3 regions of the Alcaligenes ammonioxydans genome follow, and region 3 is predicted to be linked to each of the others. Evidence: predicted binding sites of a transcription regulator. Region 3 holds the regulator's gene; each other region holds the start of a gene.
The links. Region 3 encodes NrdR, which represses ribonucleotide reductase genes. Its sites were predicted from a motif close to CACNANATNTNGTG; they were not measured.

Region 1 (4,630 bases), 940 kb from region 3:
AGTCGGGCTGGATGGGTTCCAGCCGTGTGCAGGCCAATTTTGAAGCCGAGTTTGCGCACTGCCTGGATTGCCGAGCCCAGGGCGGGGTCCAGGGTGGGTTCGCCGCCGCTAAAGACCACGGCATCCAGCAGGCCCACCCGGCGATTGAGAAAAACCATCAGATCATCCCAATCAATGGCACTGTCAGTCGTACGCTCTTGTAAATGGGGGTTATGGCAGTAGCCACAGCGCCAGGGACAGCCTTGCACAAAGATGACAGCAGCGAGCTTGCCCGGGTAATCCGTGGCTGAGAAAGGAGCGCAGCCGCCCACTTTCAATGTCACTTTGTGCGTGTTGGTCTTTGGGTAAGGGGGGCGTGTGGCGTACGTCATATTATTAGCGGCTAGCCTGGCTGGAAGGGACGGCGTTGCTCAACGCAGTGCTGGTTTCTGTGAAGTAGCGTCGCTCATGAAATTCACCTTGCTTGCCAATATTGAAAGACGACATGGGACGGTGGTAGCCCATGACCCGTGTCCATATTTCGCAGGGCTGGCGCTCGGAATCTTGGAGAGTGATGGTTTCGGTGCTCATAAGAAAACTCCTTGGATAAAAGGGCCGTCACAAGGTCGGATGTGTTCGGCCACGGTGTGCCACGAGGCGGGTTAGCAAGTCGCGGTCAAGCTAAGTGGGTTGTCCGGATTTAGTGGAAATAGGCAGGACAAGTAGCGTTCGTTCAGGGGTGGCGGTCGGGTGTCCGAGAGCTGCTTTAGTAGGCGGATGCTTCTGGTTGGGCAGACACGTTTACTTTTCGCGTTGCTGGTTCTTTGTCCTGCTCCTGCCTTTGTGTCTGTTGCGGCTTCGGTTTCTGCCCCTGTCCGGTTGGAGGGGTTTGCGGGTTCGGGCACGTCGGAATGGACGCTTCGTTGCGAGTCTGTGCGATTTTGTTGACCAGTAGTTCCTTGTCGCAGTGCGGGCAGAATTCGTGTTTCCCCGACAGATAGCCGTGTTTGGGGCAGATGGAGAAGGTGGGCGTGACGGTGATGTAGGGCAGGGAAAAGCGGCTCAGGGCTCGCTGCACCAGATTGCGGCAGGCATCGGTGCTGGACAGAGCCTCGCTCATGTACAGGTGCAACACTGTTCCCCCCGTGTATTTGCCTTGCAGCTCATCCTGGCGCTCCAGGGCTTCGAAGGGATCTTCGGTAAAGCCGACGGGTAATTGTGAGGAGTTGGTGTAGTAGGGCATGTGCGTGGTGCCGGCCTGCAAAATATCGGGCCAGCGGGCGCGGTCTTCTTTGGCAAAGCGATAGGTGGTGCCTTCCGCAGGGGTGGCCTCCAGGTTGTACAGATGTCCGGTACGTTCTTGAAACTCCACCATGCGCTGTCGAATATGGTCGAGCAGACGCACCGCGAACTGGTGCCCCCAGACGGTACACAGGCTCTCCTGATCCTGGGTGAAGTTGCGGATCATCTCGTTAACGCCATTGACTCCCAGCGTGGAGAAGTGATTGCGCAAGGTGCCCAGATAACGGCGCGTGTAGGGGAACAGTCCTTGGTCCATGTGGTGCTGAATAACGGTGCGCTTGATTTCCAGGCTGTCGCGGCCCATTTCCAGCAGTTCATCCAGACGAGCAAACAGGCCGGCTTCATCGCCTTGATACAGATAACCCAGGCGGGCGCAGTTCAAGGTCACGACACCCAGTGAGCCGGTTTGCTCGGCAGAACCGAATAAGCCATTGCCGCGCTTGAGCAGCTCGCGCAGATCCAGCTGCAGGCGGCAGCACATGGAGCGGATCATGTTCGGCTCCAGCTCGGAGTTAATGAAGTTCTGGAAGTAGGGCAGACCGTACTTGGCCGTCATGGCAAACAGGCGTTCGGCATTCGGGCTGTACCAGTCAAAGTCCCGGGTGATGTTGTAAGTGGGGATGGGGAAGGTGAAAGCCCGTCCACGGGCGTCGCCCTCGCTCATGACTTCGATGTACGCCTGGTTGATCATGTCCATTTCGGCTTGCAGGTCTCCGTAGCAAAACGGCATTTCTTCACCGCCGATTTGTGGCACCTGTTCGCGTAGGTCGTCGGGACACACCCAATCAAAGGTCAGATTGGTAAAGGGCGTTTGTGTGCCCCAGCGCGAGGGCACATTCAGGTTGTAGATCAGCTCTTGCATGCATTGGCGCACGTGCTTGTAGTTCAAGCCGTCCTTGCGGATGAAGGGGGCCATATAGGTATCAAAGGAGCTGAAAGCCTGGGCGCCGGCCCATTCATTCTGCAAGGTGCCTAGAAAATTGACGACCTGGCCGACAGCACTACTGAGATGACGGGGAGGGCCGGATTCGATTTTGCCGGGCACGCCATTGAGTCCTTCATTCAGGAAGGTGCGCAAGGACCAGCCGGCGCAGTAGCCAGAAAGCATGTCCAGATCGTGGATATGCAGGTCGGCCTGACGGTGTGCCTGGCCGATCGCTTCGGGGTAGACATGACTGAGCCAGTAGTTGGCAATCATTTTGCCGGAGCTGTTCAGAATCAACCCGCCCAGCGAATAGCCCTGGTTGGCATTGGCTTGTACGCGCCAGTCCTGGCGGTCCAGATACTCGGTAATGGAGCGGATGATGTCCAGCTGAGCAACGGGACGCGACGCGGTTTCCTGGGTAGCCATATTGTTCACCAAAACCTATATATAGTGATTTTTACGATTCGCGACACTATATATGGTGGTTTTTGGTGGGGCTAGGTGATTGTTGTCCAGGCTTGATCTAGGTTAATTTTGTGCTTGGAGCGACAAGGTCAAGGGGTGGCGGAACGAAGTCTTTGGGCACACCTTACCCTTATCCTTCTTAGGTGGGGATTGTTGAAGGCGAGAGGGTCGTGTTGCCAGGCGTAAAGAGGGGCTATGCTCTGCTACGCAAGCACACTGTCTGCGTGCAGGTAGCGCAAGAGCGGCTTGGCTCCTGCCGGTGGAGTCGCGCAGTAGCGTGTTTAGTGGTCGAACCGGGCTTGCAGCGCAGTACGCAGTGCCTGCTGATACTCGCTGACTTGCTCAAGCAGGCGTGCCTCATGGGAAGCCCAGCCTTGTTTCTGTTCTTCCGTGCGAGGGGGGGCGGGTGACCAGGCAGAATCCGGAAAGAACGGATCGTCCTTCCAGCGAGGAATGAGGTGCCAATGCAGATGCGGAACCTGATTCCCGAATTGAGCCAGATTGATTTTGGCGACTCCCAGCTGTTCACGCTGGATTTGCTCCACCACATAGACCGCCGCCATGAGGTGCTGCCGCTGTGCTTCAGACAGGTCTGTCATTTCAGCCACATGCTCTTGCCAGATCACCCGTGTATAGCCGGGAAAGGGGCTGTCTGTGACGGCCAGTACCTGCAGCCCTGCGCCCGACCAGAGCAGTTGATCGGGCGTCAAGGCGCACAGGGGGCAAGCGGGGGTGCTCATGCAGGCTGACCAAAGAACAGGTTCTGCAAGGCTACGCCTGGATCAGGTTCACGCATGAACGCCTCACCCACCAGGAAAGCCTGGACCTGGTTATCGCGCATCAGGGCGACATCCTCAAGGGTGTGGATGCCGCTTTCGGTGACAACGCGCTTTTCGCTGGGGATGAAGGGCAGCAGGTCCAGCGTGTTCTGGAGGTCGGTCTCGAAGGTACGCAGGTTGCGGTTGTTGATACCCAGCAGGCTGGTTTTCATTTGCAGAGCAATATCCAGTTCGGCGCGGTCATGTACTTCAACCAGAACATCCATACCCAGCTCGTGCGCCATGGCTTCAAATTCCATCAACTGATTTTGCTCCAGGGCTGCGACGATCAGCAAGATGCAGTCTGCGCCCATGGCTCGGGCGTGAATGATCTGGTAGGGGTCAATAATGAAATCTTTACGCAGTACGGGTAGCGCACACACGGCACGCGCCTGGCGCAGGTGATCGTAAGAGCCTTGGAAATACTGGATATCCGTCAGGACGGACAGGCAGGCCGCACCATGGGCGGCATAGCTGGCGGCGATTTCGGTGGGGTTGAAATCGGCACGGATCACACCCTTGGAGGGGGAGGCTTTTTTGACTTCCGCAATAATGGCTGGCTTGCCTTGGGCAATCTTGTCTTCAATGGCGCTGGCAAAGCCGCGCAGGTCGTTCCGGTTCTTCGCCTCGCGCAGCAGGTCGGACTCGCTGCGCAACTGGCGGGCGGTAACGACTTCAGCTCTTTTGGTGTCGAGGATCTTGGCCAGAATGTCGTTCATGGGTTTAACTTCCTTGTATAAGCGCGGAATTGTTCGAGTTTTTCGCGGGCGGCACCGCTGGCAATGGCCTCAAAAGCCATGCGCAGGCCTTGTTCAATGGAGTCGGCGTGGTTGGCAGCATAGATGGCCAGACCAGCATTGAGGCCAACAATATCACGAGCGGTGCCCTCTTGGTTATTGAGGGCTTCCATAATCATTACGGCGGATTCTTCTTTGCTGGAGACGCGAATGCTGCGGTTGGAGGTCATCGCCATTCCGAAGTCTTCGGGGTGAATCTCATACTCGCGCACTTGCCCGTCCTTGAGCTCGCCCACCAGGGTGGCCGCTCCCAGGGAGGCTTCATCCATGCCGTCCTTGCCGTGCACGATCAGCACGTGTTTGGCCCCCAGGCGTTGCATCACGCGAACCTGAATGCCTACCAG
Region 2 (4,630 bases), 1.5 Mb from region 3:
TCCTTGAGCAGTTGCTTCATCGGCACACGGCCACCCTCGAACCGCTGTGGGTCATAGTTGGTGTTCGCAGAGATCGACTGGTCGACAAACTTCTGCATCACGCCAACTAACTTAAGGTAGTCCTCGTTACCGGGCATTTGCCACAGCAACTCATACTGATCCTTATATTTTTCAAACTCGGGCACGACCTGGCGCAAGATCCCGTCCTTGGACTGCTTGACCGAGACCAGACCACGTGGAGGCTCAATACCGTTGGTGGCATTGGCGATCTGGCTGGAAGTTTCCGACGGCATCAAGGCGGTCAGGGTCGAGTTGCGCAGGCCATGCTTGACGATGTCCGCACGCAAGGCCTCCCAATCCAAGTGCAGCGGCTCGTTGCAGATACCATCCACATCTTTCTTGTAGGTATCGGTTGGCAGCAAACCGGCGGCGTACGTCGTTTCATCAAAGGCCGCGCAAGGACCATACTCACGCGACAACTGTACCGAAGCCTTCAACAGGTAGTACTGGATGGCTTCGAAAGTGCGATGGGTCAGACCCAGCGCGGCGGGATCAGAATAGCGGGTCCCGTTCTTGGCCAGGTAGTAGGCGTAGTTGATCACGCCAACTCCCAGGGAGCGGCGCTTGTTGGTCGCATTGAGGGCTGCCTTGACCGGGTAATCCTGGTAGTCCAGCAGCGCATCGAGCGCGCGCACGATCAGCTCGGACAGACCATCGAGCTCGTCCAGCGACTCCAGGGCGCCCAGGTTAAACGCAGACAGGGTACACAGTGCGATCTCACCCTCGGGATCGTTCAGATCGTTCAAGGGCTTGGTCGGCAGCGCGATTTCCATGCACAGGTTGGACTGGCGCACCGGTGCGCGATCTGCCTGGAACGGGCTGTGGGTATTGCAGTGGTCTACGTTCTGAATGTAGATGCGGCCGGTGCTGGCCCGCTCTTGCATCAGCAGAGAGAACAACTCGATGGCCGGTAAACTGCGCTTACGGATGGCGGGGTCCTGCTCGTACTTTTCGTACAGACGCTCGAACTCGTCCTGATCGGCAAAAAAGGCGTCATACAGCCCGGGAACATCATGAGGCGAGAACAGCGTAATGTGGCTGCCCTTGATCAGGCGCTGATACAGCAGACGGTTGATCTGCACGCCGTAATCCAGATGGCGGATGCGATTTTCTTCCACACCCCGGTTGTTCTTCAGAACCAGCAGGGTTTCCACTTCCAGGTGCCACATGGGGTAGAACAAGGTTGCCGCGCCACCACGCACGCCGCCCTGCGAGCAGGACTTCACGGCAGCCTGGAACATTTTGAAGAAAGGCAGGCAGCCCGTGTGCTGGGCTTCGCCCCCCCGAATCTCACTGCCTACGGCACGAATGCGGCCGCCGTTGATACCAATGCCGGCACGCTGGGAAACGTAGCGCACAATGGCGCTGGTCGTGGCATTGATGCTGTCCAGACTGTCATCACACTCGATCAGCACGCAGGAGCTGAACTGACGGGTGGGGGTGCGCACCCCCGCCATAATGGGCGTGGGCAGGGAAATTTTGAACTGCGATACCGCATCGTAAAAACGCTTGATATAGCTCAGGCGGGTTTCAGCGGGATAGCGGGCAAACAGGCACATGGCCACCAGCATGTAAAGAAACTGGGGGCTTTCGTAGATGCGCTTGGTCACGCGGTTCTGGATCAGGTACTTGCCTTCCAGTTGCTTGACGGCACCGTACGAGAAATTCATGTCACGCCAGTGATCCAGATGAGCGTCCAGCTCGTCGAATTCGGCACGCGTGTAATCTTGCAGCAGATGCGGATCGTAGCGACCTTCCTTGGTTTGAAGGGTGACGTGATCAAACAGGCTTGGTGGCTCGAACTGGCCAAAAGCGATCTTGCGCAGGTGAAAGATCGCCAGGCGCGCAGCCAGGTACTGATAGTCGGGTGTTTCTTCAGAAATCAGATCCGCAGCCGACTTGATGATGGTTTCGTGGATATCGCTGGTGCGAATACCATTGTAGAACTGGATATGGGAACGCAGTTCCACTTGAGAGACTGACACATTGTTCAAACCTTCAGCGGCCCAATCAACCACCCGGTGAATCTTGTCGAGGTTAATAGGTTCGGTACGGCCATCTCGCTTGGTGACCATTAACTGTTCGGTTGATTGCATTTCAGTCTCGGAAATCGATGGTGAGTGACGCAAGACGCGGCTTTTGCAGCCGCCAGCGTCATGTGATGCACACCATATATAGTGTGATATTGCCGCCATTCTACTACATATAGCGGATTGAGCGAATAGTGGTTTTATCATCGCACGGCAGATTTTGGGGCAGGAACATGCAACCAAACTTTGCGCGATTAACAAATTTTACTGCGTTTGGAACTCTTGGACGCAGCGCAGCAAGGCCTCGCCATAGGCCTCTCTTTTGCGCACCCCGATGCCTGTAATCGGCTCCAGATCAGCTTCTGAGCCTGGGCAGCGGATCGCCACCTCTCGCAAGGTCGCATCGTGGAAAATAACGTAAGCCGGCACCCCATGCTCGCGCGCGATGGCAGCCCGCCAGGTACGCAAAGCCTCGAAACGCCTTTGTTGATCCGGGTCCAGCGCCGGACCGGCAGGTGCCTGGCCCTTGACTCGATGCGCCGCCGGTCCCCGTGTTACGGTTTCGCGCCGCAGCATCAGGGTGCGTTCCCCCTTGAGCACCTCGCGGCTGGCTTCGGTCAGCAGCAAAGTGCCATAACCTTCCGGATCAACCGTGACCAGACTGTGGGCCAGCAGCTGACGCAACACGCCTCGCCAGGCCTGATCGGTCAGGTCTTTGCCCACCCCGAAGACCGTCAGCTTGTCATGCTCGTGCTCCTTGACCCGATCGGTCAGCTTGCCCAGCAAAATATCGATCAAATGCCCTGCGCCGAAACGCTGACCTCGCTCGCGCCACAGCCTGTAGATCGTGGACAACATTTTCTGAGCCGCCACGGTGCCGTCCCAGGCCTGCGGCGCTTCCAGGCATGTGTCGCAATTGCCGCAAGGCTCGATGTGCTGATCAAAATAAGCCAGTAAGCGCTGGCGGCGGCAGGAAATGGTTTCGCACAGACCGAGCATGGCATCGAGCGCCTGCCCTTGCTGGCGGCGGTGGGCTGCATCGCCCTGTGACTGGTTGATCATGCGATGCAGTTGCACCACGTCTTGCAGGCCATACGCCAGCCAGGCGGTTGCCGCTTCCCCATCGCGCCCTGCCCGCCCGGTTTCCTGGTAATACCCTTCCACCGATTTGGGCAGATCAATATGGGCCACGAAGCGCACATCGGGTTTATTGACACCCATCCCGAATGCAATGGTCGCCACCATGACGACCCCTTCCTCACGCAGAAAGCGAGCCTGGTTGATAGCCCGTTGCTGCGCATCCAGCCCGGCATGATAGGGCAAGGCATGGATACCGTTTTTACACAGAAATTCCGCCGTATCTTCCACCCGTGAGCGCGACAGACAGTACACAATGCCTGCGTCTCCTGCGTGCTCTTCCTGGATAAAGCTTAAAAGCTGTTTGCGCACCTCGTTTTTTTCAATGATGCGATAACAGATATTGGGGCGATCAAAACTGGCGACAAAATGCCGTGCCTGTTCCAGCTTCAGGCGCTGGGCAATCTCCACCCGTGTCAACTGGGTAGCCGTCGCGGTCAAGGCAACGCGCGGCACGCCAGGCCAACGCTGGGCCAGCAAATCCAGTCCCAGGTACTCGGGGCGAAAGTCGTGCCCCCACTGGGACACGCAGTGGGCCTCATCAATGGCAAACAGGGAAATCTGGCCCCGAGCCAGCAAGTCCAAACAACGATCGGTGAGCAGGCGCTCTGGCGCCACATACAATAGATCCAGCTGCCCGGTCAGGAACTCGCGCTCGACCTCACGGGCAGTCTGCCAATCCTGGGTGGAATTCAGATAGGCGGCATTCACACCGAGTTCAGTGAGCGCATCCACCTGATCCTGCATCAGCGCAATCAGTGGAGAGACAACCACGCCAGTGCCGGGGCGCACCAAGGCGGGGATCTGATAGCACAAGGACTTGCCGCCACCGGTAGGCATCAGGACCAGGGCATCACCGCCCTGGATCAGGGTCTCGATAATCTCGTGCTGAGAACCACGAAAACTGTCATAACCAAAAACTTCCTGAAGAACCTCAAGTGCTGACTGGGCCATGCCGCCTGCTTAAAAAATCGGAATAGAAAAACGCAGCGCGATGTTCGACTGACGACTTTCCAGATGACGGCGGGCCTGCAAACCCACCCTAAGGTGGGGACTGTACCAGAACTGCTGCGTGACCCCAAGGTAGCGATTCTCCCCACCGGCTACGACCTGCTGTACCTCGTACTGGGTCTTGACCTCGCCCCAGCCGCGCAAGGGCACGGACAGGCCCAGCATTTGCCGACTACTGGCCGCCGCCACCTTCATGCCTTGATAACGACTCAAATCCAGAAAGTTATCCTGGTAGCGCTCACCCTGCCATTGCAGGTGCAAATCACCCAGCACGTCCAAACCATAGGCCGCTTGATAGCGCCAGCCCTGCCCTACCGAATGGGAGGCCTTGGCGACACTAGCCTGCCACACCCCAAAATCCGGCGAGCGATAGGTCGCCCCCAAACCTGTCA
Region 3 (4,630 bases):
GGTGGGACGTGAATTGCAAAAAGAATATGGGCAGGAGCAGCAATGCATTCTGACCATGCCTTTGCTGGTGGGTTTGGACGGCGTGGAAAAAATGTCCAAATCCAAAGGCAATTACATTGGTATTAGTGAAACGCCGGACTCGATGTTCGGCAAATTGATGTCCATCTCCGATACCTTGATGTGGCGTTATTTCGAGCTCTTGTCGTTCCGTAGTCTGGAAGACATTGCCGGCCTGCAAAAGCAGATCGACCAGGGCCGGAACCCGCGCGAGGTCAAAGTGGAGCTGGCACAGGAGATCGTCACGCGTTTCCACAGCGCCCAGGCTGCGGCCCAGGCACTGGAAACATTTGATGCCCGTTTCCGTCGGGGCGAAATGCCCGAGGACATGCCCGAGGTTACGGTGGCCGGTGAGCTGGCCTTGTTGCGCGTGTTGCGTGAAGCAGGTCTGGTCGCCTCCAGCAGCGAGGCCCAGCGCAATGTGGAGCAGGGCGGCGTACGCATCAATGGTGAGCGTGTGGACGATAAGGGTTTGCAACTGGAGCCGGGCAGCTATGTGCTGCAAGTAGGCAAGCGCAAGTTTGCGCGGGTCACCTTGACCGGCTGATTGATTGTGGAGGTCTGCAATGAAACTGCGTAGTGATTCTTTTCAAGATCAGGGCATCATTCCCGAGCGTCTGGCTTTTTGCCGATACGACGCACAGTCGAGAGTTGCATTGGCTGGTAATGCCAATCCGCATCTGGAATGGTCCGATGTTCCCGAGCAGACCCAATCCTTTGTGGTTATTTGCCACGACCCCGATGTCCCCAGTAAACCGGACGATGTGAACCAGGATGGGCGCGAGGTGCCGGCGGATCTGCCACGGGTGGATTTCTTTCATTGGGTGTTGATCAACATCTCCCCCCAATTGCGAAGTCTGGCCGAAGGTTCGTACTCCAAGGGTATTACGCCACGCGGTAAAGCCGGCCCTTTGGCGCTGGATGATACGCGCCAGGGTGTGAATGACTTTACCAACTGGTTTGCCAGCGATCGCGACATGAACGGTGATTACTTTGGCTACGATGGCCCGTGTCCGCCGTGGAACGACGCCTTGCCACACCGTTATGTCTTTACGGTCTACGCGCTGGACATTGCCGAGCTGCCTCTGGAGGGGCGCTTTAACGGCCAGGATGTACTGCGTGCCATGGAAGGACACATTCTGGCTCGTGCGACCTTGACAGGTCTGTACACCCTGAATCCCCGTTTGATTCAGCAATCCTGATTCCCCGGGGCGGACTATTTGAGTTTTATTCATATTCTCTTGAGTCCGCCCGTTGCCGCCTAACGTTATTTCCGCATTTTATGGGGTTTCTGCCACCGGAGATGTTTGTCTCGGTGGTTTGATGCGCTTCCGCGCTAAAATGTTGCTTTCTTAGTTTGCTACCTACTTTATCCTTAGGAACCCTCATGTTTGACCGTTCTGCGACTCTTGACAAAGTTGATCCCGATCTTTGGGCTGCGATTCAAAGCGAAGATGTGCGCCAGGAGCAGCACATCGAGCTGATTGCCTCGGAAAACTACACCAGCCCTGCCGTGATGCAAGCCCAGGGCACACAACTGACCAATAAATACGCGGAAGGTTACCCTGGCAAACGCTACTACGGCGGTTGTGAGTTCGTGGACGTGGTCGAGCAATTGGCTATTGATCGTTTGAAAGAACTGTTTGGCGCCGAGGCCGCCAACGTCCAGCCCAACTCCGGCTCGCAAGCCAACCAGGGCGTGTACATGGCTGTGCTCAAGCCCGGTGACACTGTGCTGGGTATGAGCCTGGCCGAAGGCGGTCACCTGACCCACGGTTCCCCGGTGAATGCCTCGGGCAAGCTGTACAACTTTGTGTCCTACGGTCTGGACGCCAACGAAGAGCTGGACTACGAGGAACTGGAGCGCTTGGCCAAAGAGCACAAGCCCAAACTGATCGTGGGTGGTGCTTCGGCTTATTCCCTGCGCATTGATTTTGAACGCATGGCGCGCATTGCGCATGAGAACGGTGCCCTGCTCATGGTGGACATCGCTCACTATGCCGGTCTGGTTGCAGGCGGGGTGTACCCCAACCCCGTGCCTCACGCTGACTTCGTGACTTCGACGACGCACAAGTCGCTGCGTGGCCCTCGTGGCGGCGTGATCATGATGAAGGCTGAGCACGAGAAAGCCATCAACTCGGCGATCTTCCCCGGCATTCAAGGCGGCCCCCTGATCCACGTCATTGCGGGTAAAGCCGTGGCGTTCAAGGAAGCGCTGGCCCCCGAGTTCAAGACTTACGCTGCTCAAGTCGTGAAAAACGCCGACGTACTGGCTCGCACCCTGGTCGAGCGCGGTCTGCGCATCGTCTCTGGCCGTACCGAAAGCCACGTCATGCTGGTGGACCTGCGTCCCAAAGGTATTACCGGTAAAGTGGCTGAGGAGGCCCTGGGCAAGGCGCACATCACCGTCAACAAGAACGCCATTCCGAACGACCCTGAGAAGCCCTTTGTCACCAGCGGTGTGCGTCTGGGTACGCCTGCCATGACTACGCGCGGCTTTAAAGAAGCCGAGGCGGAATTGACGGCACATCTGATTGCTGATGTACTTGACAACCCTCACGACGAAGCCGTTTTGGCAGATGTTCGTCGCCGTGTACACGAGCTGACTGCCAAGTTGCCCGTCTACTCCTCCAAGTAATCCAGCCGGAGCGGGCCGCAAGGCCCGCGATTCTGAATGAAGTGTCCGTTCTGCCACCATGCCGATACCCAGGTGATCGATTCCCGAATCACCGAAGAAGGCGACGCCATACGGCGACGTCGTAAATGCTCGGCCTGTGAACGGCGCTTCACAACTTACGAGCGTGCTGAACTGAGCTTGCCCGTTGTGGCCAAGCGCAATGGCACCCGTATGGATTTTGACCCCGCCCGCTTGCGGGCGAGCATGGGCGTTGCGTTGCGCAAACGCTCCATCCCCATGGCGCAAGTCGATGCTGCCGTGCAGCGCATCGAAGAAAAACTTCAACTGACTGGCGAGCGTGAAGTCTCCTCGGAGACTATCGGTGAACTGGTCATGGCCGAACTCAAGCAGTTGGATCAGGTGGCGTATGTGCGTTTTGCCTCGGTCTACAAGAGTTTTAAGGACATCCGCGAGTTTGTAGAGGCGATCGACGAAATGAACGATCCCGACCGCGGCTAAGGCTTATGGTCGAACAAGAAGACGTCGTCTGGATGCGGCAGGCTCTGAAGCTGGCCGAGCAATCCCTTTATATCAGTGCCCCCAATCCCCGAGTCGCCTGTCTGATTGTGCGCGACGGCCAGTTGTTGGCTTCAGGCTCCACACAGCAGGCTGGTGGACCTCATGCAGAAGTGATGGCGTTGCGACAGGCGGCAGAGCGAGGCGTGAACGTGGCCGGCGCGACGTTTTATGTCACCCTGGAGCCTTGCAGCCATCATGGGCGTACGCCTCCTTGTGCGGATGCGCTGGTCAAGGCGGGAGCTGGGCGCGTGGTCTTTTCCATGTACGACCCTAACCCTTTGGTGGCAGGCAACGGCGTCTCACGCTTGCGTCAGGCGGGCATCTCTGTGGATGGCCCTGTGTGCGTCGAGCAGGCGCTGGCGATCAACGCCGGATTTTTTGCTCGTATGACACGCGCACGCCCCTGGTTATGGATGAAGATGGCCGCCTCACTGGATGGTCGCAGTGCCTTGCCGGATGGGCGATCTCAATGGATTACCGGACCGCAGGCCCGTGATGATGGTCACCACTGGCGCGCTCGCAGTTGCGTTGTCTTGACCGGCATCGGTACGGTGAACGCGGATAATCCCTTGATGAATGTGCGGGCGGTTTCCACTCCCCGGCCGCCTATCAAAGCCGTGCTCGACACCCATTTGCGCCTTGACCCCAAGGCTGCCTTGCTGGATGGCACCTTGTGTTGGGTATTCAGCCATCGTCGCGATCCCGAGCGTGAGGCTGAGTTGGCAGACCGCAATGCTCAGGTTATTCCCATGCCTTTGCACGAGGGCCAGGTGGATGTGTGTGCCATTCTGGATTGGATGGCCGAACAACAGATTAATGAAGTTCATGCAGAGGCGGGAGCACGACTTTCGGGGGCATTGATTGATGCTGGCGTGGTAGACCAACTGCTGATGTATCTGGCCCCTAAAATTTTGGGGCAGGGCCGCGGTGTGGCGGACATTACGGCTTTGTCGGGCCTGGAGGATGTCGAACCTTTCGAGTTCACCGACGTGCGTCTGCTGGGGGCTGACCTGCGTATTCTTGCTCGTCAGCGTGATCACTGGGATGCTTTGTTGCGTGCGGTGGGCGGGGCTTATCCTCCCGATTCGGAATAAGCCGTTTCCCCCCTAAGTCGGTGTGCTCAGGCGTATGAGCAAGAAGCCGATGAAAGCGGGGCGACAGACTCAAGTGCCTGTATCGCTCGCTCAATAGCGTCACTTTGCCTGGGCCTTGAGCGTGAGCCACCTCTCCAGTACGGCCTTGCCAACAATTCGTCCAAGAAAAAATTGAATGCTTGCGTTACAAGGACAAGTGCTGCTATTATTATGGACTTGGCATTAGCAGCTTCACATTGCTTGGCCAAAGAATAATTAGGACAGGTGGCCGAGTGGTTGAAGG

Region 1: the regulator NrdR is predicted to act here: its motif matches at 2,677-2,690, upstream of FE795_RS01265 (ribonucleoside triphosphate reductase).
Region 2: the regulator NrdR is predicted to act here: its motif matches at 2,227-2,240, upstream of nrdA (class 1a ribonucleoside-diphosphate reductase subunit alpha).

The regions. Positions count from the first base shown of each region.
Region 1 covers NZ_CP049362.1:279,618-284,247, forward strand. The annotation lists gene FE795_RS01255 (anaerobic ribonucleoside-triphosphate reductase activating protein) at 1-371, opposite strand, end outside; gene nrdD (anaerobic ribonucleoside-triphosphate reductase) at 376-570, opposite strand; gene FE795_RS01265 (ribonucleoside triphosphate reductase) at 746-2,632, opposite strand; gene FE795_RS01270 (HIT family protein) at 2,953-3,411, opposite strand; gene trpC (indole-3-glycerol phosphate synthase TrpC) at 3,408-4,208, opposite strand; gene trpD (anthranilate phosphoribosyltransferase) at 4,205-4,630, opposite strand, start outside.
Region 2 covers NZ_CP049362.1:788,417-793,046, reverse strand. The annotation lists gene nrdA (class 1a ribonucleoside-diphosphate reductase subunit alpha) at 1-2,156, opposite strand, end outside; gene recQ (DNA helicase RecQ) at 2,355-4,181, opposite strand; gene FE795_RS03610 (fimbria/pilus outer membrane usher protein) at 4,191-4,630, opposite strand, start outside.
Region 3 covers NZ_CP049362.1:3,110,217-3,114,846, reverse strand. The annotation lists gene tyrS (tyrosine--tRNA ligase) at 1-604, shown strand, start outside; gene FE795_RS14250 (YbhB/YbcL family Raf kinase inhibitor-like protein) at 624-1,259, shown strand; gene glyA (serine hydroxymethyltransferase) at 1,445-2,695, shown strand; gene nrdR (transcriptional regulator NrdR) at 2,732-3,193, shown strand; gene ribD (bifunctional diaminohydroxyphosphoribosylaminopyrimidine deaminase/5-amino-6-(5-phosphoribosylamino)uracil reductase RibD) at 3,199-4,347, shown strand; tRNA gene FE795_RS14230 (tRNA-Ser) at 4,606-4,630, shown strand, end outside.